DNA from 3 places in the Alteromonas sp. I10 genome. Region 3 is predicted to be linked to each of the others. Evidence: predicted binding sites of a transcription regulator. Region 3 holds the regulator's gene; each other region holds the start of a gene.
What was found. Region 3 encodes LexA, which represses DNA repair genes until DNA is damaged. Its sites were predicted from a motif close to TACTGTATNNNNATACAGTA; they were not measured.

Region 1 (8,417 bases), on a different contig from region 3:
GGTGTGGTTAAGGCAATCTTGGTTGAAAACCAAGACCCTGTAGAATTTGACCAGCCAATGTTCATTATTGAATAAGCGAGTGCTTAACTATGCTAGATAAAGTACTTATTGCTAACCGTGGTGAGATTGCCCTGCGTATTTTGAGAGCCTGTAAAGAACTAGGCATCAAAACCGTAGCAGTGCACTCTACTGCGGATAAAAACTTGAAGCACGTGTTGCTGGCTGACGAATCAATTTGTATTGGTAAAGCATCAGCAACCGAAAGCTACCTGAACATTCCTCGCATTATTGCTGCTGCAGAAGTCACTAACTCTATTGCTATTCACCCAGGTTACGGTTTCCTAGCGGAAAACGCAGACTTTGCTGAAGCGGTAGAAAAAAGCGGCTTTATTTTCATTGGCCCTAAAGCTGAAACTATCAACCTTATGGGTGACAAAGTTTCTGCTATCAACGCCATGAAAAAAGCAGGCGTACCGTGTGTACCCGGTTCTGACGGCCCGCTAACTGACGACGTAGAGCGCAACAAAGCCATTGCTAAGCGCATTGGTTACCCAATCATCGTAAAAGCTGCGGGCGGCGGCGGTGGTCGTGGTATGCGCGTGGTGCGCAGCGAAGCTGAGTTGATTAAAGCCATTGAAACAACGCAAGCGGAAGCTGGCGCTGCATTCGGTAACTCAACGGTTTACATGGAAAAATTCCTTGAGAACCCACGTCACGTTGAAATTCAGGTATTAGCCGATGGCCAAGGTAACGCCATTCACTTAGGTGAGCGTGACTGTTCAATGCAACGTCGCCACCAAAAAGTGGTTGAAGAAGCGCCTGCACCGGGTATTTCTGAGCAAATGCGCACCAAGATTGGCGATCGCTGCCGCAAAGCCTGTATTGAAATTGGCTACCGCGGAGCAGGTACTTTCGAGTTCCTATATGAAAACGGTGAATTCTATTTCATTGAAATGAATACCCGTATTCAGGTAGAGCACCCTGTATCTGAAATGATCACAGGCGTTGACCTTATTAAAGAGCAGCTTCGCATTGCAGCCGGTCAGCCACTGTCAATTGATCAGTCGCAAATTCAAATTCGTGGCCACGCTATTGAATGTCGAATTAACGCAGAAGATCCACAAACCTTTATTCCTAGCCCTGGTCCTATCGATATGTTCCATGCGCCAGGTGGTTTAGGTATTCGTTGGGAGTCGCATATTTACGCGGGCTACCACGTACCTCCTTACTACGATTCAATGATAGGCAAGCTTATCACTTACGGTGAAAGCCGCGACGAAGCGATTGCTCGTATGCGCCACGCCCTTGAAGAGATTGTGGTTGAAGGAATTAAAACGAATATCCCTCTTCAGCGTGCCATTATGGCCGATGAAAACTTCTTCGCGGGTGGAACCAACATCCACTACCTAGAGAAGAAGCTAGGTTTAGCCTAATCCCCCCTTTGGGCTACACGCTGTTTTTTGTGTAGCCCAATTTTCTTTCTTCGCTATTCGCTATTCGCTATTCGCTATTCGCTATTCGCTATTCGCTATTCGCTATTCGCTATTCGCTATTCAGCACATTCTAATTTTCCGATTACTACAATCAATTTTTAACGATTTTCCTATTTAAAACTTGGTTCTATACTGCATACAAGTTTTAAGACATCTCCCTGAGTTTTAATGCTTTTGTGTGTTTTACCCTCATTGGAGTCCCACTCCACTTATTGCCGGCATCCCTGCCGGCTTTTTTTGTATTTTTTTCCTTAAACCGCTATTCGTTGCGCTAAGTAATTAGATTTAATGTATAAACTACTTAATCATGTTGTTTAGGGTTAAACAGGTGCGAAATCCTTTTTTGTTTATTTTACCGCTGATAGCCATTGCAGGAACTAACGCGCAGGCAGAACAAATAGCGCCCACCTTCTCACAGAAGCTAGATATTCAGGTTCGTTACGATAATCGTTCCAACCGCCCGAGCCGCGAACAATATCGACTGCGTTACTATCCCTCTCTTGCCATCACTTCTGCGTGGTCAGTAAACAGCTTTGTGGTGACTGGCGATGACTTTTCATCAAGTCACAATACATTCGGCAGCGACAACACTGATTATCTCTACGCAAGGCGTCTGTACTTAAGGCATGAAACCGATTCGGGGAAAACTGAGTTAGGTGTTATTCCAACTTACAAAGGGCGTGTTTCTTCCACCGGCTTGTCGAAAGATGGTTGGATAACGGGGGTACGTCATGTGAGGCAATTGCAAAACGACACCGCCATTGAAATAGTCGTTGGTCAACTTGCAAATGCTGAAGCATCTGAAGCCTTTAATTTTGGCGGAGAGGATGAGTATTTCGAAATTGAATATTCGGCCAAGATGGGACAACGACATAGCTACGAAGCCAGTTTTGAAAGAATGCTGAACGGTACGTTTGCCCGGGCAGAATATCGATTACGTATTAATGAACAAGATACCGCGTTCATTGAATTAGTGCAGCGTACTGATGAAAGTGCTGCGAAAGTTGTAGTGGGCACCAGCGGTGAATTCGCTGCAAGCGCTTTTAACACATCATATCCTATCGAATATTTTGCTTACTATTCCTATATAGACAGTAGTTTTGGTGAGCGCGCTGAATTAATTGAAGACTTTCTAGGAACAGGTCACGGCGGCTCTCTGGAATTTAGTGGCGTGCTATCGGAGAAGCATGATGTTGAATGGTTTATAAGAGCTGATGTGGTAGATAGCGTCAGTCGATTACTGGCAGGAGTAAAACTCTCCTTCGATGGTTGAATGAAACGAAGCGCCTACTCCACATAAAAAAGGCCCATCAAACGATGGGCCAAACAGCAAGAACGCGTACACACTTTAACAGTGCATAATAAGTTACGGCTTGTCGCCATTGTGAGTTCAATTGCCGCAGATTACGTATTTTTAATCTCTTGAGCTTTAAACTTAAAGTTGAGTTTATTAAACTTTAGTTTAATGAAGCGCTAAAGCTCGTACTGTTTAACTCTAATAATCGTAATTTGAAGGTGTTCTTGTGCCCAGCCGTTACGCTCAGTTCAAAGAAAAACTTCCCATTTCCCGACTCTCCGATGAAGCGGTGCTTGCGTTTCGCGTCCTTTTTGATGATCCTCTCGATATCGTAGACTTAGCGCAAGATATATCTGACTTAACGCTTTACCCGGAACGGCTGAAAGACAGTTATAGAAAGGAGTGGGAAGCCTACGTGCTAAAGGCACTGGCGTTTGAGATCAAACAACATGCAGACGTTTCTCCTGCAGAGTTCATTGAGCTTGTAATGAACAAGGTAGAAGCGATTCAGCAAAATAACGACACCTATCAAAATCTATTGCGTCAGGTTCAACACGCGAAGAGTATTTTGCAATCAGAAAACACGATCGTTTTTCCTACCCCCATGCGTCAGCAGTTAACTGCGTTTCTTTTGCCGATTACTACTATTTCGCCTCCCAAAAAATAAAGGCAGCTACAACGTAAGGCAGTTCCGCTTCTATAGGAAAGGCTTCTACACGCTACTTATTAGCGCCTTTAAATTTGTACTGAGAGGGGCAGTATCCTCTGTCCACACCTTCAGGGCGCAGGCTGGCATGTTTGGTTTTTCTACCCGACACGCGCTCTCGCCAGTTCTTGAAGGTTTTCGGTTTGAGATTTTTACGCATAAGCTTTATCACATCTTTTTCAGGCAGCCCGTATAAACGCTCTATTGCCTCGAAAGGCGTACGGTCTTCCCACGCCATTTCAATTACCCGTGATTCTTGTTCTTCAGTTAATGCCATTTCTTACATCTCAATATGCGTGTTTAACCCCACTACATACTTATTTTCGGCTCATTTTGTTCAGTTCAACTACGCTAAAGTTCCAAACAATTAGTGGCCGACTTAAACGCTCACTTGCTCATCGTCTTTTTCAAACGCTAGCTTCAACAACTCGGCGGCGGCCTTCGCATCGCTCAGCGCGCGGTGATGCTGCTCCATTTCTATGTGAAAATGCTTTGTTAAGTTTGCCAGCGAGTAAGAAGGCAGCCCAGGATAGGTGCGACGCATTTCGCGAACGGTACACATTTTGGGTCGCCTGAAACTTTGCTCTAGTCTTGCAAACTCTTGCTTGATGAACCCGTAGTCAAAGTTTACGTTGTGAGCAACGAACACAGCGTCTTCGGTGAAATTTGCCACGTGTTCCGCTACTTCAGCAAAAAGCGGAGCATCTGCCACCATGTCATCCGAAATTCCAGTAAGGCGGGTAATGTTGCTAGGAATGCGGCGCTGCGGATTTAACAGGGTTTGAAACCTGTCTACCTCTTTCCCACCAACAAGTTTTACCATACCTATTTCGGTAATCCGGTTGTAGCTGCTGTTTCCTCCAGTGGTCTCTATATCTACCACAACATAAGGCTGTGCTGGGTCGCGTATCCATTTCACTGTTGTTACCGCAACGTCAAATCCAGCTTGCTGCAAACGTTGAATTGAAACCAGCTGATTTCGGCGAAGCTGATCGCCAGGCGCTTTGATTTCTTCAAAGCGAAGTGCGCCGTCAAATACCATGATATCGGGGAAGCCATCTCGGAGGCTCTCAAAGTCTTTGCACATCATGCGAAGTAAAGCATAAATCGAATCTAGCGAACCATGCTCAATTAGCGCTTCTATAGGCGTAAGCAAATGACTAGACCACATAAACAGGCTATTAACTTTGCCATAGTGCATCGTGGCCATTTTGTGAATGTGAAAACGCAGTTTTTCTTTGCTATCAAGCGCCTGTAACAACGCTTCAATACTGTGTTCAAACTTAGCGTAAAAGTTATTCTGTTTAAGCGATAACGGTCTGCGATCAAACTCCGTAACCAGCGTGTCTTCTTCGTAAAGTTGCTTCCAAAAGGTAAGGCCGAACAAACTGCGCCATAATCGGTTTTCCGTGCGCCAGCCTTCAATGCCGCGCCTTGCATAATGCGCCAGCACACCACGCTCAACCTGTTGGTTTTGGCTTACGTCAATATCCAGTGTACGGCTAGCATTGCGAAGCATGTCGGTAACCGTGCTGGTGCGTTTTTTGTGGTATTTACGGGCATAGAAATCTTCTGCAAATGCTAACAGCGTATCCGATTGCGGATTATCAATTATCTCTTCAAGGGTCTGTTTAACACTATTTTCATTTCCGTCCTTGTAGCTCTCTCTTAACCACTTTTCTTTTGCCTTATCGCTTTGCGCCGCTTTCAATACTTCTAGCCCTTTCGCTCTATCAAACATCAGTACTTTTAGGCCTAATGCATAGAGAAACTGGTCGCGATAAAAACAGGCCGACACACCTTCTGTAATGGGCAGTTCACCTTCGGCAATGGCAAGCAACATATCATCGTTATAAAAAGCTAACTGGCTGTAATGGTTAGCGTAAAACCATGAAGCTTGGGCGTCGCTTTTAGTTTCAAAACGCGCCGTATCCGTTACGGAATCAGAACGGGTTCTCATTACGCCTAAATCGCGCATAGAAAACTGATTTAGACGGCTTTTGGTGTTACCAAAATAGATAAACAGCAAATAGCGAAGTGCATCGTCGAACAAGCACACTAAGTAGTTATCTAGCGAAAAGCGCTCTGGCCAGCCTCTAGCTTCGATATGTTCATTAAGCAACGTCACGAGTTTAGGCTTGGTGAGAGATGCGAGCCCCTGAATACTGCCGTATTCAGCAAGTAGCTCAAGCAGAGCATTCTTGGTCAAGACACCTGCGATGTCATTAAGCGAAGCGTGGGTAAGGTCACCAAACCAGCCGTTGTCGGTAAGCCAATCTATTTGCTCTTGTGGCACAGCGATTTCGCTATAATTGAACTGCGTCCTGTCAATCACTGCGTACTTGCGATTTGCAGCGCGCACAACAATACACTGTTTGTCATCGTCTAACGCTTTAAAACGCCTAACAAAGTCAGTGGCTTCGTCACTTAGAAGCGCCCTGCTAGCACCCTCAAAGAACCCAAGGAACTCGTGAAAGTGTGTAAGGTAATAACGTGGCGGTAAATCTTTTCGCATGAGGTATCTTTGGCTATGAAAACACCAATAGTGTATATTTATACAGCCACGCGAATCAAATTAAATCCTCCGCGATTGGGTATCACATCTGCTGCTAATAGTGCACAGCGTGTACTTTTACACGCGTACGCGCTGTTTAGACACCCAATGAAAGAACGAAGAAAGCTGCGCATCTGCCAATAAACGCTGCAAATTGAAGTAGTGTTTGGCCAACGTCATCTCATCATAAAATCGATGTATACCGCTGTGACATTGTCTGCAAATGTAAATGCCGTCCTGAAGCTCCGCTTTGCTAAAGTGCTTTTTAAAATAGGTACGCCTGTGCATTTTTCGCGGAATAAGATGATGGTAAGTAAGGCGAGTTTCTCTATTACAGCACGGGCATTGACCAACTTTATTTGCCACAAGGTCACCTTTTTCGTCTATCACATCTATTGTTTGTGCACCCAGTTTTCTGATTACTCATAAGCGTCAAATGGCAGTCTTGCCCTTTTCTCTTAAAATCAGATACAAGGGGCGTGTCTAAAAGAAAATCCACTCGTCTTTGCATTACGTAACAAATAGCATTAGTGATTACAAAGGCATTTAAATATGAGTTTAACTCGTTCCATGAGCTTTTCCTGTCCTTACTGTATGGCCCCAAATGATGTTGAAATAGATGAAATTAACGATGTTGGCCAAGTACAGGTGCTCGACTGCCAAGTGTGTTGTCAGCCCATTGAGCTTACTGCTTATCAGCACGGTGATGACATTCAGATAGAGGCAGAAAGAGAGAATGACTAAGCAGTTTACCCGCGGTGATATAGACGCCCTTGCACAGCGCTACCGCGCAAACCTAATTAATAGTTTGTCTGGTTTTAAATCGGCGACTTTGGTGGGTACAACAAACGGCGTTACAAACAATTTGGCTATAGTGAGCTCTATTGTTCATGTCGGTGCAAACCCGCCTCTCATTGGCATGATCATGCGTCCTCATACCGTCACGCGAGATACGTTAAGCAATATAAAACAGCAGGGCTTTTATTCGCTAAATCACGTGTCTGTTGACTGGGTCGACAAAGCCCACCAAACATCAGCCCGCTATGCGCCAGATGAAAGTGAATTTGAAGCCGTTGGGTTAACCGCGCAGCTCAGTGAGTCCTTCAGTGCGCCGTATGTCAAAGAAAGTGAAATTAAAATGGGCTTAAAAGTAGCACAGCATTTTACTTTGCTTAATGAAACCGAAATGGTTATCGGCGAAATCCAGGAGCTCTACGTTCCTGAGCAAATAATAGATTCAGACGGCTATGCAGATATAGAGCAAGCGCAAACGGCCTGTATCTCAGGCCTAGACAGCTACCACAGCACACAACGAATTGCGCAATTTGCATATGCAAAGCCCGATGTAAAGTTAACCGTGAAGTGAACTAATAAACTGTCCAGCGGTCTTATATTCAATACTTAAGATTGTAACTCTGAAGTTTATTTAATCTGGATCAAGCGAAAGTGCGACATTTCGTTCGATCTTTTTTCAAAAAGAGATAGTATTTAAACATGAAACAAAACCTGCCTCTTTGGGCAGGTTTTTGCGTTTAAGGCACTGAATAAAAAAGAATCATTATCGTTTCTATCTCTTAAGGAGAATGTTATGAAATCTGTAAATCGCCGTGACTTTTTAAAGCTTTCTGGCTCGACGGTTATCGGTCTTACATTAGGTGGTGTAGCGTTACGTGCTCAGGCTCAAGAACAATTGAGTGCTGATGACCCTACTGCAAAAGCACTGAACTACACACCGTCGTCAACTGTTGAAGGTGCAAAATGCGCAAACTGCATGTACGTGCAGGGCGCCGATGGCGAACAACACCGCCCTTGTAACATTTTCCCTAATAAGCTTGTTAACGCTGATGGCTGGTGTAGCGCTTGGGTGAAAAAGCCTGGCTAACCAATCGAAAGAAAAGACGTTCAAAAGCCCTTGAGTTAAACCAAGGGCTTTTTTCGTTTCTGTTGAGGCGAAATACGATTATGTATCCTCATTTCCCGCTAGCGAACTACGTCAATTCCGTCTTCGATACCTTTTAGCGCTGGGTTGTCAAAACGTGTAGGCAGAAGGCCAGGCTTAATGAAGAAGCCGTGTTTTGCTTCAAAGACTCTACCTATTTTCAACACGCTTTCGTCTTGCCACTTTCCACCAATAAAGCTAATCCCCACAGGAAGATCTTTCACCTGTCCAGCGGGCACTGTGAGATGCGGATATCCTGCAATTGCGGCCAAATACCCGATACCGATGAAACCGACAGGCGAATGGTCACCATATACGCCGTCTATTAAAAAAGAAGGGCTGTTTGAGGGCGCAACTAGTACATCAACATTGTGCTTTGCTAACAACGTATCAATACCATTTTTGCCCGCCGTGTCTTGAATAAGGCG
Region 2 (8,417 bases), on a different contig from region 3:
TTTAGATTGGCGTGCAATATTGAGAAAGCAGGGCTGGGCAACCGCACTGGACAATGCAGAGTTGTCCGCCGAGCGATATGTTTCCTCTAGAGCCGACGCCACATTTCAAGCTGGTGCTGAGCTTCTTTCAGAAACACTGCATAAATGGCCGGATACTGATGCGCTATTTTTTGTGAGTGACGAGCTTGCTGCTGGCGCGGTGATGGAATGTAATAGACGAGGTATCAAACCTGGCAAGGATATCGATATCTGCGGTTTCAACGACCTGAGTTTTGCGCGCTCAATATACCCTGCCCTAACCACCGTATCAGTCCCGCGCCGTAAGATGGCAGAAATGGCAGCTGAATCATTGATATCGCTAATAGAGGGCGAAGACGTTGAACAAGCGAGCCAAGTTCTACCCTTTGAGCTTAAAATACGAGAAACCGCTTAGTAGACGTTTGGCAGCTTTCGCCCCTAGACTTGGTGCTCGCAAACCTGCGTTTCCTAACCTATTGCCTTTGAAATTAGTCCTCAAAAACCCAGTGATAGTGCCATTTTAACGAAATTGCAGGGTCGTAAAGAAAACTCCCCTGCACACTCGCTCGATATTAAAGTGTAACCAATACTATTTAGGCGTCAGTATAGAGTGTAGTTATCCACTTCTCTTCATTGATGAAATTCCAGCTCCAGTCGGCCCACTTATCGTCTAAGCCCATCGCTTTAACTTCATCGAGGGTTTTGCCGTCTTGCTTAAGTGCCTTAACGTAGCTGAACGTTTCAGAGATCATAGCTAAAAATGCGCTGTATTCTTGCTTGTTACTGATGTCGCCGTGGCCAGGAATAATAACGGTTTCATCGTCTATTTTAGCAAGCAGCTGTTTTACTGAGTCCATATAGCCTTCCACATTACCGCCAGCACCTTGGTCGATGTAGGGAAAGCGACCATTAAAGAACAAGTCGCCGGTGTGCATAACGTTGGGTTGCTCGAACCACACTACGCTATCGCCGTCGGTGTGGCCTACCGCTAAGTGCATCACGTGAAGGGTTTCACCATTGAAGTAAATTTTTATTCCGTCTTCATAGGTGATAGTTGGCAGCGCTTCCGGTTTTATCTTTTCATCGTTAGCTAGGCGAACACGCACATTTTCGTGCGCCAGAATGGTCGCGCCTTTATGGCTGTGGAAAAACGCATTAGAGCCTGTGTGATCGCCGTGATAGTGCGTGTTTATCACATACTTTGGCTTGTCACTCCCGAGCTCACCAAGCTGGGCCGCTATCTTTTCTGCAAGCGGCGCAAATTGATCGTCGATGATCAAAACACCGTCTTCCCCAGCAGATACACCGATATTTCCACCTGCACCTGTAAGCATGTGCACTGATCCTTTTATCGCTGTCGCTTTAACTTCGACATCGGCAAATCTATCTTGTGCATTTGCGGGATTAATCGTTGAATAAACCAAAGGGCTCGCAGCAATAAACGCAGCCAAAATGTGTGCGCTAAAACGAGGTGCAGTTTTCATTATTATTTCCTTGTAAGAAGCCTGTTTATTAAAGACCTCTTACACTATGACCTAATTTCACAATTAGATCATTTTTTCATCATCGGGAATATTGCCAACATAAGCAAAACGGGGGAGTGTTTCTCCGTCTTTTTCAACCGACTCAACAAACATATCTAGGGGACGAACCCAAAGCGCTTTTTCGCCGTAGCATGGGCGGTATACCACTAGCTTACTTTCATCTTCTGAATGCGTCGCCACTTCGTATACATCGTATAAATTACCTTTGTAATGCTTGTAGCGACCTGGGGTTTTAAGTTCTTTCGAGTCCATAACGTCCTTCATTAAAGTGGGAAAAAAATAGTAAGGGTTAGCCAACCGCTTTCATTTGCCAAAGATTAAATGGTCTTAGAAACTAAACTCTGTGGGATTGGCCTTTAATCGGGTAATACAAAACCGTCAGTCTATCGCATAGTATCAGTGCGTTAAGTATAACAAGTGGTTAGATTGAGGCTACTGCATGTTAGTACTTAACAAGTGAGCTTATTGGCTAAATCGGTTCAAAAGGTAACACCAATTGCTGTGTTGATTGATCGGCAGCAAGACCTATATGCACGCCAACAAGACGAATACCCCGCCCTGTTGCTCGTTCGAAGGCTTCCTGCATTAACGTGCGAAAATACGCTTCATCAAGCGTGGCACAGCGGTGCTCTACCGTAGTTAGTTGGAAGTCGTTAAACTTAAGCTTAACGCCCTGCGTGCGAATACGTGCAGGCTTACCCGTTCGCTTCTTGTGATTTTCCATTCGCTCTTGAAGCTTTTCAAATAAATGTGGCAAGAAGTCAATGCACTGCTCGAAGGTGTGGATGTCTTCGCTTAACGTACGCTCCACACCAATAGACTTGCGTTCACGAGATACCGATAGTTCACGTTCATCAATACCGTGAGCACGCTCCCACAGCACACTGCCAAATTTACCCAGCTCTTTTTGAATGCGCTCAAAAGGGTATTGGCGAACATCGTCGCAGGTATTAAGCCCCATACGCTGAAGCTTTTGCATGGTGACTTTGCCTACGCCCGGTATTTTCTTTAGTGGCATTTCGCGTACAAACTCATCGAGCTTATCAGGAGTAATAACACAAATTCCATCGGGCTTATTTTCATCGCTCGCCACTTTTGCCACAAACTTACAAGGCGCAACACCTGCTGAAGCTGTAAGCCCAAGTTCATTTTTAATGCGTTCACGTATTTCTTCAGCAATTAACGTGGCGCTGCCACCGCAAAATTCACTGTTAGTCACGTCTAGGTAGGCTTCATCTAATGATAAAGGCTCAATGAGGTCGGTATAATCAGCAAATATCTTACGTATTTTTTGCGACTCGGCAGCGTACACATCCATGCGCCCTTTTACGAGGGTCAAGTTTGGGCATAGCTTTAAAGCATACGCTGTAGCCATAGCTGAGCGCACACCAAATTTTCGGGCGGGATAGTTACAGGTAGAAATAACCCCTCGACGGTCGGCACTGCCGCCTATCGCAATGGGAATATCGCGCAAGGCTGGGTTGTCGCGCATTTCAACTGCGGCGTAAAAACAATCCATGTCGACGTGGATAATTTTTCGCATTACCTGCCTTTGTTCTTTACGTGCTTACGCAAAACTGTATAAAAAGACAGTATATTATTAAAAGCGTTTAATTACACTACCTCGTTATGGAATATTGATAAGATTAACTGGTTCTTAGTGTCTTATTAAAGGCAGGCGTTAAAACGAATGCATTTTATAAGGGAGGTTGACAGAACGAGAGTAGTCAATAAAAAACGGCGACACTCCAATGTGGAAGTGTCGCCGCTCAATCATATAAACGCCTAGAAGAGTATCAAAATTGACTCATGCGGAGTTACCTACTTCGCTCGGCCCAACCAATACATTACCCGTGATGTCGCCATCATCACTTCCAGGCTTCCCTCAGCAGATTTTCTCGCATGTAAAGAGTGACTGCGGGCCGGACCAATCAACGCTGGGCTTTTCCAGATACCGATGCCTTCAACCGTCATTTCGCTGAGTTCAGTAGAACCGTAGTAACCCCAATCATCCTCACTCGCCGACGTCACAAGAAGTGTCTGTTCAGTAGCGGTTACTGGATTGGCTGCCATGTCGACAATACTCATGTTTACCGAAACGTCTGATGTTTTAGACAAACTGGAGTCAGTAACATCAAATATAACCAGAGATTGGTTCTGATCGTTGTAACAAGCTAACTCTGATTCAGCGTCACTATCAGCGTTTATAAAGGTAAGGCGCGCGCAAGAAATGTCGGCGCTTGCCTGGATAGAGAAACCTGATGCTGTCGGCTTAAGTAATTGCGTTATGTCGTTGCCTTGAGAAAGCGCCACATACACATTGCCATTCATCGCGACAATATCAAAATCACGAAAATATTGAGGCATGGTGTAAGTAGCCAACATAACTTGATTGTTCACGTCGACCGCTTTTAATGTGCGACCATCAACGTACACTGCATCATCGAAACCATCGTTATTGAAGTCGAATGCCTTGATAACTGAGACATCGTTCGAATAATCGCCTGTAATCTCGTATTGAATAGAGAAATCATTCAATCGCATTGCAGCGAATGCGCCGTCATAGGTTTCTGCACTAGGTAGGAATAAATCACCAGCACCATCATTGTTGTAATCGGTAGTTACAGCAATACTAGAGTTATCCCAGTTAGATGAAATCTCTTCACTCGTAATGTAATTCCCTGTGTTCTCCATTAGTAAGACTTTGGAGCCATCATAGCCGCTCCCCGTACTCGGTACGAAGAAAACAGCACGTTCGTCACCAGGATACAAATCTGCCCAGCCTGCCGCATTAAAGCTGTCTAGTTGATGTGTGGTTGCTGTCGTTTTTATTGTTGCAGAAGTGGCTGTGACATCTGCCGTTACAAGCAAATCTTCACCAGAATGTGTAGTACCAGTGCCCCATAACAGTTCGTTAAGGCCATCATTGTCGGCATCGCCAAGAGTTAGCGAAGTCGAACCATGATCAACCATATCAATGCTAAATACTGAAGTGAGCGTATTGTTAGACAGCTTCATGGCGTGGACATTGCCCCATTGGCAGTCCCCTACAAGCAATACAGGATTACTATCGTCAGTCAGTTTTCCTGCGCTAATGTCGCAAGTATTAAAATTCTCAACACTCGTAATTTGAGATTTGTTTTGTGCTGAGTACACATAGATGTAAGACCAACTGTCAGCGCCTACGATTTCATCAATACCGTCGCCATTTATATCGGCAACGGCAATGTGATGACTACCAAATCCTGAGTTCAAAAACCACTGGTTTTCACCAGTATCAAGGTCATAGACCAAACCTGAATTGGTAACCAGTTCTAACTGAGTGTCGGAATCCACATTACCCAGAGCAATTTCATAGGTATCTTCAGCGGTAAACGTAAATAAAGGTGTTTCGGGCGAACTAAGATCTACCACCACAATATCACTGGCTTCGCCGTAATCACGTGATGAATATAGGTAGGCCAGTTCATCGTCACCATCATTATCTATGTCACCGAGAACAGCACTATGTATGTAATTATCGGTGGTGAAAATCGTTGTTGCCGTTTCGTCAATGTCGGTAACAACGGATACGCCGTGCTCAGATATCACTAGAATATCGGGATAATCATCGTTATCAAAATCAGTACTGAGAACTTGTTTTACTGCTCCACCTTGCTCGATTTTGTAGGGGTACATCCAAGTTTGGTTGTAGCTGCCGTTTTGATAAGACAGCAAAAACACGCGATTTGCAGAATCGGTGGAGAGAACTTCATTGTCACCGTCGTGGTCGAAATCACCCACTACCATCGAATTGTTCATTTTAGGCACTTCAATACCCGAGCGAGCTAACTCTTGAACCTCATTATTAGTTACTGAGACATGAGTTTTGACTACTTCAGCACCTTCTTCGCCAGTAGAAAAACCAAACGCGTAAAGCTGGGTTTTAAACAACTGATTACTCGGCGCTTGCCAAGAAATCAATCCATCTTCATTAATGGTAGCACCTGAAGGTGCTGATACTAAGGTGGGTACCCCTTGGTTGTCACCAAGATCAGGGTCAGACACAATTGCTCTGAATTCGATGTATTCTCCAGGGGACACTGACTCTGGTAAATTCTCGAACGCTACTTGTGCTGGTGCATCCGACAAAGTGATTGAAGTGCGACCTGACTCTACAGCGTTAGCGCTATCTGAGACGACCATAGATACTTCTACTACATCGTTAAATACAGCGCGGTAGGCCGGTAAGGTATCCCCTGATATGTCCTCTACTAGGACACCGTTGATGTACCAGCGGAAACTGACAGATAAATCTTCGTAATCTGTATCGCTATCATTATAATAGCCGGGACTAACGGTAATAGGTGTCGTTGTATCGACTGTGTCCCAGGTGTAAAATTCAGGTGCATAGACAGTGGGTGGGATAGACATGTCAGCAATAGCGACAAGTGATCTGTCTGCAAGGTTACCACCAATTAAATCATAGGCATCAACTATAAATGTACCTACATCGTAGTTACCGTCGTTATCAGTATCTTCTAAATAACGAATAATGCCTTCTTCAAAAAGTAAGGTTGCAGTTTTATCACCCGCTACCACTACTTCACCCATATACATGTACGGCGATAAATACTCTGGGCCCTCTGCTTCAATCGCTAATTTACCTTTAGAGCCTACATAGAAGTCTAATTCAGCATGGTTAACGCTTTCACCGGGTGAATCAGATATGTTGTAATTCCCCACCAATTTATATTGCTCTGAGCCAATAGTGAACGCGACATGTTGGTTGGTATCTACGTGGAAGTGATAGTTACCGTTAGTTTCGTTGTAGCCTTCATCGATTGAGACAACGCCTGACAAAGTATAAGGTATACCTTCGATATTCCATGTAAGACTGTCGAAATACATACTGTATTTCGCAGCGCTATCTGACACACTTTCAATGGCAATAGCCGTCGACCCGGAAATAGCAACGCCATTGCTATGCAACCAACAGTTTTGGTAATTCATAGCGATGGTACCTGTTAAGGTATCGGATACTTTGCCGTCATAAGCAACACTACCGCCTAGATCACAGGCATACGTTTTCTTAATCGTGCCGTTGTTCACGTCATCAGAAAAATCCTGTTCTGCCAGTTCTGGCACTGTCATGACGGAATCATTAAATAATAAATTGAATGCTTCTTGGACCAGCTCTATGTCCACTTCCGCATTGACTGTTTCGCCTTTGTATTGGGCGTTAGAGATTGCTTTGGCAGCAGTGTTAAGTCGAGACTGGTTGTAGTCTTTTGCGTTCGAGATGATTGATGAGGATGAAACCGGCGAGGAACCTCCGTTATCCGGCACTTCAGAGTCTGAACCTCCGCCTCCACATGCGGCGAGGGATAATGCGATTATACTAAAGGTCCCGAGACGTACACTGCGTGTCATAGCTCTTCCTTGATGTTTTATTATTTGTATAGGTATTTTATGAGGCTTAAATTTAACCTAATTGCAAATGTAGAGCAACGAAATTGGGGTGACCGAAATTACGTTTCCGAGTTTAAAAGCCTGTCATAGGCGCGCTTGTGTAGATAACTATCCCTGTGATCATTAGCCTATTAAGCAAACCTAACGTAACATCGAATTAACTGACCAAGCTCAATGAAACATACTTGCCTGACGGATACAAAAAAGCGCTGTCGATTAGTATCAAACAGCGCTTTTAAACCTTAAGCCAACGATGGGTTAAGCATTACAAAATTTGGTTCTGCTTCCACTCGTTTAGTTTTTTCTGGCGGGCTTCTTCTTTTTCCATGCGCGACTTTTTACGGTCACACGGTTCTGGACAGTCACAGGCTTTTTCAATACCTAGTGCACCTAAGCCACCACAGCTTCCAGAGATTGATTTTTTCTGAAAAAGGTAACCTACGGCCATAGCCAGTACCATTGTTAGAAAGAAACCAAAAGCAAGAATGAATGTAGACATTGCTACCCCCTAATTATGAACTGTGACCAGTTTATCAAATTCTGGCGACGCATACTCTTCAAATCCGTCTTCTGTGCGACGAATGAGGAATACTGCAAGTTGCTCTTGCTCTGCAACCGCTATTGCTTGCTCCCATCCCATCACATTGAACGCCGTAGCCAAACCATCGGACGTCATAGATGAAGGGTGAACAACAGTAACCGACACCAAGTTGTGTGAGATAGGTTTACCCGTTGTGGGGTCGATTAGGTGCGAATAACGAACGCCGTCTTCTTCGTAGTAGTTTCGGTAGTCACCCGATGTAGCAACCGCGTTTTCCCCTATTGAGACAACTTTCTGAACAGCGCGTTCAGTGGTAACTGGCTTTTCAATGGCAATAAGCCATTCACTACCGTCGCCGCGTTCGCCTTTCACGCGCATTTCACCACCTATTTCTACAAGGTAGTTTTCAATACCGTGCTTTTCAAGGATCTCTGCCACTTCATCGACGCCAAAGCCTTTAGCAATAGTCGACAAGTCGACATAAAGCATTGGGTGACTTTTCTCTAATCCTGTAGGCGTGGTTGACAGCTTCTTATAACCCACATATTCGCGAATATCGTCGATGTCTGTCTGACTTGGTACTTTTTCAGGGCGTTTAGTTGGGCCAAACCCCCACAAATTAACCAATGGGCCAACGGTAACATCAAGAACTCCGCCACTAAGGTTAGCCAAGCGTAGTGCCTCGTTAACCACGGTTAGCGTATCTGGTGATACGGCGAAATTGTCTGTGTAGCGATATTGATTGAACCTTGATAGTTCTGACGTTGGGTCGTAAGTAGACATCATCTTGTTAACCTCAACAAGACGGGCATCTATTTCAGCTTGTAAGCCTTCTACCGGCGTCTCCGCTACAAGGTACTTAA
Region 3 (8,417 bases):
CAGTTAAACACTTTCACGCCAGTAGGCACCGAGATAAGCATGGTGGCAAACATGAAAAACATTTCCATGTACACCGGCATGCCCGTGGTGAACATATGGTGAGCCCATACAACAAAAGAGAGCAGCGCAATCGACGCCGTGGCGTACACCATAGACGCGTATCCAAACAGCTGCTTTCGAGAGAAGGTAGGAACAATTTGCGAGATAATGCCGAAAGCGGGCAAGATCATAATGTACACTTCAGGGTGCCCGAAGAACCAGAAAATATGCTGGAACATAACCGGGTCGCCGCCACCAGCAGCATCAAAAAAGCTCGTGCCAAAGAACTTATCAGTTAACACCATGGTAACCGCACCGGCGAGCACTGGCATTACCGCAATCAGCAAGAATGCCGTGATAAGCCACGTCCATACAAACAGCGGCATTTTCATCCAGGTCATGCCTGGCGCACGCATGTTAAAGATGGTCACAATCACGTTAATCGCACCCATAATGGATGAAATACCCATGATGTGAACAGAGAACACAAACAACGCTGTCGAATCGCCACTGTAAGTCGTTGAAAGGGGCGCGTAGAAAGTCCATCCAAAAGCAGGGCCGCCGCCTTCCATAAAGAGCGAGCTCAATAGAATGAGAAAGGCGCCTGGTAAAATCCAGAAGCTCCAGTTATTCATGCGCGGTAACGCCATGTCAGGGGCGCCGATCATCATGGGAATAAGCCAGTTTGCGAGCCCAGTAAAGGCTGGCATTACTGCACCAAATACCATGATAAGCCCGTGTACCGTAGTCATTTGGTTAAAGAAGTTTGGCTCTACAATTTGTAGACCGGGTTGGAATAGTTCAGCGCGGATCACCATGGCCATCGCACCACCAACTAAAAACATAATAAAGGCAAACCACAGGTAAAGTGTGCCTATGTCTTTGTGGTTAGTGGTAAACAACCAACGCGTTATCCCTTTAGGAATATGATCGTGGTGTTCATGGTCATCATGTAGGTGACCGTCATGAGGCGCAGAGGTATCTGGCGAAATAACTTCAGTTGCTTTGCTCATTGTCTGCTCCTAGTTTCCGTTTGCCACTGCGTTGACATCTTTGGCTTGAACCATATCGCCAGTTTTATTGCCCCAGGCATTTCGCTCGTAAGTGACTACGGCGGCAATTTCCTTAAGACTTAGCATTTTTCCAAACGCTTGCATGGCTGTTCCTGACTTTCCATGCAGCACGATGTCAATGTGACCTTGCTGATCTTCTAGTGCCATCTTGCTGCCTTTTAATGCCGGGAACACGCCAGGTAAACCTTCACCATTTGGCATATGGCAAGCAGCGCACGTTGCGTTGTATACTCGCTCGCCCTCTTTCATCAGTTCATCCATAGACATATTCATAGAAAGTAGACGCTGCTCTTCTTCTTTTGCTTTACGAACAATCTCTTCTTGTTCGCCCATCCACTTTTCAAACTCGGCGGGTTCTTTAGCAATTACCACAACCGGCATATAGCCATGGTCTTTACCACAAAGCTCTGCGCACTGTCCGCGATAAATACCCGGCTCATTCACCTTGGCCCAAGACTCGTTAATAAAGCCGGGGTTGGCATCTTTTTTCACGGCAAAGTCAGGAACCCACCAAGAGTGGATAACGTCGTCAGAAGTAATAAGAAAGCGTACTTTTTTCCCAGTAGGAATAACCAAGGGACGGTCGACTTCCAGCAGGTAGTTATCTGTTTTCTGAAATTTGTTTTCTATTTGCTCGCGCTGAGTGGCGAGTAAAGAATAAAACTCTACATCGCTATCCATGTACTTGTAGTGCCATTTCCATTGAGAGCCTGTTACTAACACCGTCATGTCAGGCTCAGACGTGTCTTCCATAGCAATTAGAGTATTCGCTGCGGGTACCGCCATGAAAATAAGAATAAGGAAAGGAATAACGGTCCAAGCAATTTCGACCTTCACGTTTTCGTGAAAATTAGCTGGCTTGGCGCCACGGGACTTTCTATGTAGATACATTGAGGCGAACATCACGCCAAAAACTACAACCGCGATACCTACACAAATGAAGAACATCAACATATGGAGGTCGTATACCTGCCCACTGATGTCGGTAGCACCGCGTCTCAAATTAAGCGAAGAGGCTTCTTCGCTTGCTTCTTGCGCAAAAAGCAAAGGGGAAAAAAGCAAAATTGGTATACTAGAACACCATTTTGCGAAAACGGTCGTTAGTTGTTTCACTCAGCACCTCCGTAATGGCGTGGTCAAAGACGCTGATTAATTTGCGCGATGCCCTACCAAATGGTTTGCGAACGATTGACCCATAACCTCAACTTGTAAAACAAATTTAGAGTCGTTGTTATTATTTTGTTAATCTCTGTATAAGAATTGCGCAATAATGTCGTGCCGTCTAGTCTTTTCTATTAAAAATTTAACGAAGTGGTTAATTTTTAATCATTTACTAAAATGGTCGCGGGGATTTCAAGTGCAAAAAAGAGAAAGCGATTGCTGTGGGATGCCCTTGGAATCAAACAGGCATTTTGAACACGGGGTTAAAGTAAATGCTCGACTAACTAGTTAAGAAATCAATAAGTAATCGATGACTCAATGTCGATTTCAAACAAAATTCACAATAAAAAATGGAAAATACTTGAAGCATTCATAGAAAGAATAACGTGAGTAATGATAAAAATAAGCGCGCAGAAAACCAACAGGTTTGCTGGGCAGGATAAAACCTAAGTTGGCAGATTGAAGAAAAAAACAGGAACAAAAGACATAAAAAAAGCGGCTAACGCGCCGCTTTTATACAAACAAGCTAAAATACTACATCCAGTCAGCGTTTCTGATCACACCCACCGCAATACCTTCTATCGCAAAATGTTCAGTCGCCAAATCAACTTTTATTGGTGCAAACTCATCATTCTCAGCATGAAGCAATACTTCACGCCCGCGCTTCTCTAGACGCTTTACGGTGACGTCTTCATCTACACGCGCCACAACCACCTGACCGTTGTGTACATCAGTGGTGCGATGAACAGCGAGAAGGTCACCGTCTAAAATACCAATGTCTTTCATGCTCATACCGTTAACGCGTAGCAAAAAGTCGGCATGGGGTTGAAACAGTGCAGGATCGACTTTGTAGTGCGATTCAACATGCTCTTGCGCCAAGATCGGCTCACCAGCTGCAACACGCCCAATTAACGGTAGGCCTTCTTCTTCTTGTGCGTCGTTATCAAGAGGGATATTGAGCTTAATGCCACGAGACGTACCAGGCAAAATTTCAATCACGCCTTTACGCGCCAATGCTTTCAAATGTTCCTCTGCTGCATTAGCAGAACGAAAGCCAAGCTGACGGGCTATTTCCGCACGAGTAGGCGGCATTCCCGTTTCTAACATGGTTGTTTTAATAAGTTCTAAAACTTCGGTTTGTCGAGCTGTGAGTGGGCGCATAAAAGACCTGTCTGTTCATACAGTTCCTGTAAGTATATACACCTAAAACTAAATAACAAGCACTTGCCGCGTCTTTTGCTATCAGTTTTAGCCACGTACTAATACTATTATTCATCCCATACGACTTGGTTTCTGCCCTGCTCCTTGGCTCTGTACAGCGCCTTGTCAGCAAGCGATAAGAGGGCGCTGAAATCCGCCTCAAAGGTGTCTTTGATAAATGTTGCGCCAATGCTGATCGATAAATTCATCGTGTCTGTCTTGTAGGTCACCCTTCCTTCTTCAACAGCAATGCGCAGTGCTTCTAGCTGCCTATGGATCTCTTCTTTCTTGTCACCTATCATGACTATTGCAAACTCTTCTCCTCCTAATCGAGCCACGACATTTGGCGTTTGATTATGTTTAGCTATTTTTCTCGCAACAGCAATAAGCGCCTGATCTCCAGCATCGTGACCGTAGGTATCGTTTACTTTTTTGAAGTGATCAATATCGACGATAGCAACACATCCACGACAATGTTGTTTTGAAAATGAGATGCACTCGTCAAGGAACGCGCGTCGGTTATAAAGGCCCGTTAAAGAATCAGTCATCGCCAAATGCCTAAGCTTCTCTTCAGCAACGGCTCGGGCTTCCTCAAGCTCTACTGCGTAGAACAAGCCAGCCAATGCATCTAAAAAGGGCTGTAGAAACTCAGCATCTTCGTCAGTGTAGGTATCAAACTTATTCGCTAAACCGACCATTCCCACTACTTTATCTTTCACTTTTATAGGTAGGCCTAAAAATCGGCTAATGCGCGGATGACCGTGCGGAACACCTTTGGAATTAGGGTGACTGTTTGGCGCATTACTAATGGTAACTTCTCCCGTTAAAATTGAGGTTCCAAAAAGGTTGTCGAAGTTACTAAAGTAGAGGTTTCGTTTTTTGTATTCTGCATATTGAGAAAAGCTACTGTTATCCCAAACAATTTCAGAAATCGCATGAATGAAAAGTCTAGATGAGCTACCGTCTCCTTTCATTTGGCCGACGAAGGCAAACTGGCTATCTGAGATATCTATGAGTTCGGCCAATACGGACTGACACGCCATCGTCAAGTCATTGTTTTGCAGATATGATGCCCGGGTTTTATTGATAAATTGAAGGAGCTGGGTTTTCTTTCTCTCATGCAGTTCGCTTTCCATTCGCTGCGTTATATCTCTATGAATACCTGCTATACGAACCGGCTTACCTTGGGCATCTGTCTCAACGGTTTTCCCATAACTTTCAACCCAAACCCAAGAGCCATCAGTGTGTTTCATGCGAAATGTGGTGTTAAAGACTTTGCTCTTACCAATTAGATGCATGTTGAGCTGCTTTTCAACTTTGACGTAATCCGCGGGATGAATGAGCTGTCTAAAAAAGCGGGAGCCACTGTCATAGTATTCATACTCAAGACCAACAATGTCGCACCAGCGCTTGTTGACTTGATTAACATCGGCGGCCAAGTTCCAGTCCCATGTTCCTAACTCTGAAGCCTCGAGTAATAAACGCATCCGCTGATTGGTTTTGTTGAGCTTATCTTCCACATACTTTTGGTCACTAGTGTCAAACAAAAATGCTTGAACCGAGTACAACATGCCGTCTTCGCGAAAATTTGCCGTTGATATCATGCTCACCCAAATAGTACGCGTTGGCGTCCTTATCTGAAGACGGCAGGTGTGCGTTTCAACACCTTCCATGTGGGCCTGCATAGCAAAGGTAAAATCACCCTCCGCCTCCTCAGACAGCACCTCACTCAATGCCACCGTTCCAGTGAGCAAATCTTGGGGTGAAACTCCCAATACACGCTCACTATTTTTCGAGATATACACCAGCCTCAACGACGTATCATAGCGCCACGTTGCCAACACAATAGGAGACTTCTCAATAAGCCCATGCTCGCGTTTAAGCGCTTCGTGTTCTCTTGAAAGCGAAATATGTTGACTAACCAAAGCACCTATTCTCTCTAAAACTTCTAAGTGTTTTGCGTCTATTTCTCTTGGCACGGTATCAATTAAACATACGGCACCGATTACCTGATCATTTATCTCGATCGGCGTTCCTGCGTAGAAACAAATGTGAGGTTCTCCGGTGACGAGAGGATTATGCATAAACCGTGGATCTTCTTGCGCGTTGCTAACAACCACCTGCTCGCGCTCTTCAACGACGTGACTACAAAACGCATGTTCACGAGTGACTTTAGAAAGAGTGGTTCCGTAGTGTGCTTTAAAGGTTTCTTCAAACTCTCCGACGACGCCAATGAGTGCGATCGGCACCTTGTATGCCTCTGCGAGCACCATCATTAAATCATCAAGATCCAACGGCACTTCGCTATTGAGCATAAAGTCATCAATTGTCTTTAACCGGCTTTGATCATCCACTACTGCTTGCTCATATTCATTTGCCCTTATAAAAGTAGTAACAGTCCGGCTGTACCGCAATTAAATACAGCTAATGTTACGTTCTCTGTATTCGAACCCATTATAGAAATGGCTGTGACTCACAAGAAAAGGAGAAGAGCGCTTTTGAACTTCCCATGTTATGGATAGTCATTACAGCATGAGAAGCGATGAAATTGGCTTGTCGCGAGATTGTGACGCGTTTGTGTTACACTTCACCCGTTTTTATTTCATAGGATTACATAATTCATGTCGTGGATGCGAAAAGCCCTTCTGTCGGTATTTCATTATCCTGTTAAGTTACTGGTTAAAGCCCACAGCATTCCAGTTAACGTTGAAACCGAATTAGGAATAGATAAAAGTAAACCTATCGTTTATCTACTCCCCACCAACTCAGTGACTGACCAACTTGCACTGAGAATGTCGACTAAAGCGCTAGGTTTACCTAGTCCTACAGAAACCCTTACATTAGCGGGGCGAGAGTATTCGTCGACCTTATTTTTACGTAAAACCCAGCCCCTTTTCCGCTCGTCGGCTAAAGATACGGGAATTGAAGACGTTTTTACTGACCTCTTTCATTTGCATAGAGACCATGAAAACCTAGATTTACAAGTTGTTCCTGTCTATGTGACGTGGGGCCGTGCCCCGGGTCGTGGAAAGCCAGGCTTAAGCGATCTCATTGCTGATAAAGCGGCGCCAAGTTGGCTTCGTAAGTTGTTCATTGTGCTGTTTTTGGGCCGCGACAACTTTATTAACTACTCTAAAGCCGTTTCTGCACGCGCGATGTCCAATCAACATGGTAGTGACCAAAGTATTGCACATAAGCTTGTGCGCGTAGCAAGCACTCACTTTCAAAGAAAGCGCCAAAGCATGACTGGCCCTACGCTGTTAGAGCGCCAAGAACTCAATAATAGTGTGTTGGGCTCTGATGCAGTGCGTCGCGCTATTGCTGAGGAATCACGAAGCAAGAAGGTGTCTCATGAAAAAGCGAAAGAGACTGCCCAAACCTACATCACAGAAATCGCGGCAGACTACCGCGAAGGGCTAATTCGTTTTGGCGACAGGCTACTTACCCGTATATGGAACAAAATTTATAACGGTATTAGTGTAGGTCATGCCGATCGCATTCGTGAATTGGCGGCTAATGGTCATGAAATCATCTACGTACCGTGCCACCGTAGTCACATGGATTACCTATTATTGACTTACGTGATTTATCACGAGGGTATGGTTACGCCACATATCGCTGCAGGTATCAATCTGAACTTTTGGCCGGTTGGAAAAATGTTCCGTCGTGGCGGTGCTTTTTTCTTACGCCGCAGTTTTGCAGGCAACAAGCTCTACACAGCTGTTTTCAGAGAATATCTAGAGCTGCTGTTTAACAAAGGCTATTCGGTAAAATACTATCCCGAAGGTGGCCGCAGCCGAACCGGCCGTTTGATCCCACCGAAAACGGGCATGCTAGCCATGACCATTCAAGCCATGCTCAAAGGCGTTAACCGTCCAGTTAGTATCGTGCCTGTTTATATCGGCTATGAAAACGTGATGGAAGTGAAGAGCTATTTGAACGAACTCAAAGGCTCTAAGAAGAAAAAGGAATCTAACCTTCAGGTGTTCTCGGCTATTCGTAAACTCAAGAATTATGGTCACGGATACGTGAATTTTGGCGAACCCATTGCGCTTAACCAGTTTCTTGAAAATCATGTGCCTAACTGGCGAGATTGTCGCGATGCCGAGCCAGAGAAAAAGCCAGCGTGGCTGACACCTGCGGTTAACGAACTGGCCAATAATGTCATGACGCGAATTAATCGCGCAGCGGCATTAAATGGTATGGCGTTAGCGTCGTTATGCTTACTGTCTTCTAAACGACAGACCATGAGTGAAGCTGAGTTAAAACAAGCAATGGGCGATTTCATGGACTTGTTTAAAGCGGTACCGTTCAGCGATGATGCCACCATTCCAGATTCATCAGCGGAAGAGCTACTGCGCGATACGCTGAAATTAGGCCGCTTTGACGTAAAAGAAGACGATTATGGGCGTTTAATCAGTCCTCAACCAAAATCAGCGGTATACCTTACTTATTATCGCAACAACATTTTGCATTTATTCGCGATCCCAGGTCTTATTATGGCATCTATCTTCGCGAAGAAAGGCACCACGAAGAACAGTATTTTTCAGCTTATTGCGGCGCTTTATCCGTTGCTGCAAAAAGAACTGTTCTTGCACCTTACCCAAGATGAAGCGCTTGCGCATACTGATGCGCTTATAACAGCGCTACTAAACAAAGGATTGTTGCGTCAGGAGGGCGATGAACTGTTGCCGCCAGATGCACACTGCAAACAATTCCACTCAGCATGGCTGTTAAGCCGATGTATGCAGGAAACGCTTCAGCGTTACGCGGTGGTATTGACCATTCTTGATAAAGAAAAAGTGATTAGCCGAAGTGCGCTTGAGCGCGAAAGTAAGCAAGTGGCTGAACGCTTATCTGCTCTCTACGGGCTAAGCTCACCAGAGTTTTACGATAAGAATGTGTTGTCTAGCTTTATCAGTGCATTGAAAGAAAACCACTGGC

Region 1: the regulator LexA is predicted to act here: its motif matches at 6,040-6,059, upstream of BZA03_RS12225 (exonuclease domain-containing protein).
Region 2: the regulator LexA is predicted to act here: its motif matches at 3,138-3,157, upstream of dinB (DNA polymerase IV).

Annotation. Positions count from the first base shown of each region.
Region 1 covers NZ_QJJN01000005.1:277,245-285,661, forward strand. The annotation lists gene accB (acetyl-CoA carboxylase biotin carboxyl carrier protein) at 1-75, shown strand, start outside; gene accC (acetyl-CoA carboxylase biotin carboxylase subunit) at 90-1,433, shown strand; gene BZA03_RS12210 (hypothetical protein) at 1,822-2,766, shown strand; gene BZA03_RS12215 (hypothetical protein) at 3,017-3,457, shown strand; gene BZA03_RS12220 (TIGR03643 family protein) at 3,510-3,773, opposite strand; gene BZA03_RS12225 (exonuclease domain-containing protein) at 3,876-6,011, opposite strand; gene BZA03_RS12230 (hypothetical protein) at 6,129-6,416, opposite strand; gene BZA03_RS12235 (CPXCG motif-containing cysteine-rich protein) at 6,603-6,794, shown strand; gene BZA03_RS12240 (flavin reductase family protein) at 6,787-7,416, shown strand; gene BZA03_RS12245 (high-potential iron-sulfur protein) at 7,639-7,932, shown strand; gene BZA03_RS12250 (amidase) at 8,031-8,417, opposite strand, start outside.
Region 2 covers NZ_QJJN01000011.1:64,380-72,796, reverse strand. The annotation lists gene BZA03_RS18165 (LacI family DNA-binding transcriptional regulator) at 1-433, shown strand, start outside; gene BZA03_RS18160 (MBL fold metallo-hydrolase) at 612-1,502, opposite strand; gene BZA03_RS18155 (DUF1653 domain-containing protein) at 1,566-1,814, opposite strand; gene dinB (DNA polymerase IV) at 2,032-3,105, opposite strand; gene BZA03_RS18145 (VCBS repeat-containing protein) at 3,384-6,974, opposite strand; gene nqrM ((Na+)-NQR maturation NqrM) at 7,279-7,512, opposite strand; gene BZA03_RS18135 (FAD:protein FMN transferase) at 7,522-8,417, opposite strand, start outside.
Region 3 covers NZ_QJJN01000012.1:38,488-46,904, forward strand. The annotation lists gene ctaD (cytochrome c oxidase subunit I) at 1-1,052, opposite strand, end outside; gene coxB (cytochrome c oxidase subunit II) at 1,062-2,225, opposite strand; gene lexA (transcriptional repressor LexA) at 2,808-3,434, opposite strand; gene BZA03_RS18895 (diguanylate cyclase) at 3,542-5,827, opposite strand; gene plsB (glycerol-3-phosphate 1-O-acyltransferase PlsB) at 6,095-8,417, shown strand, end outside.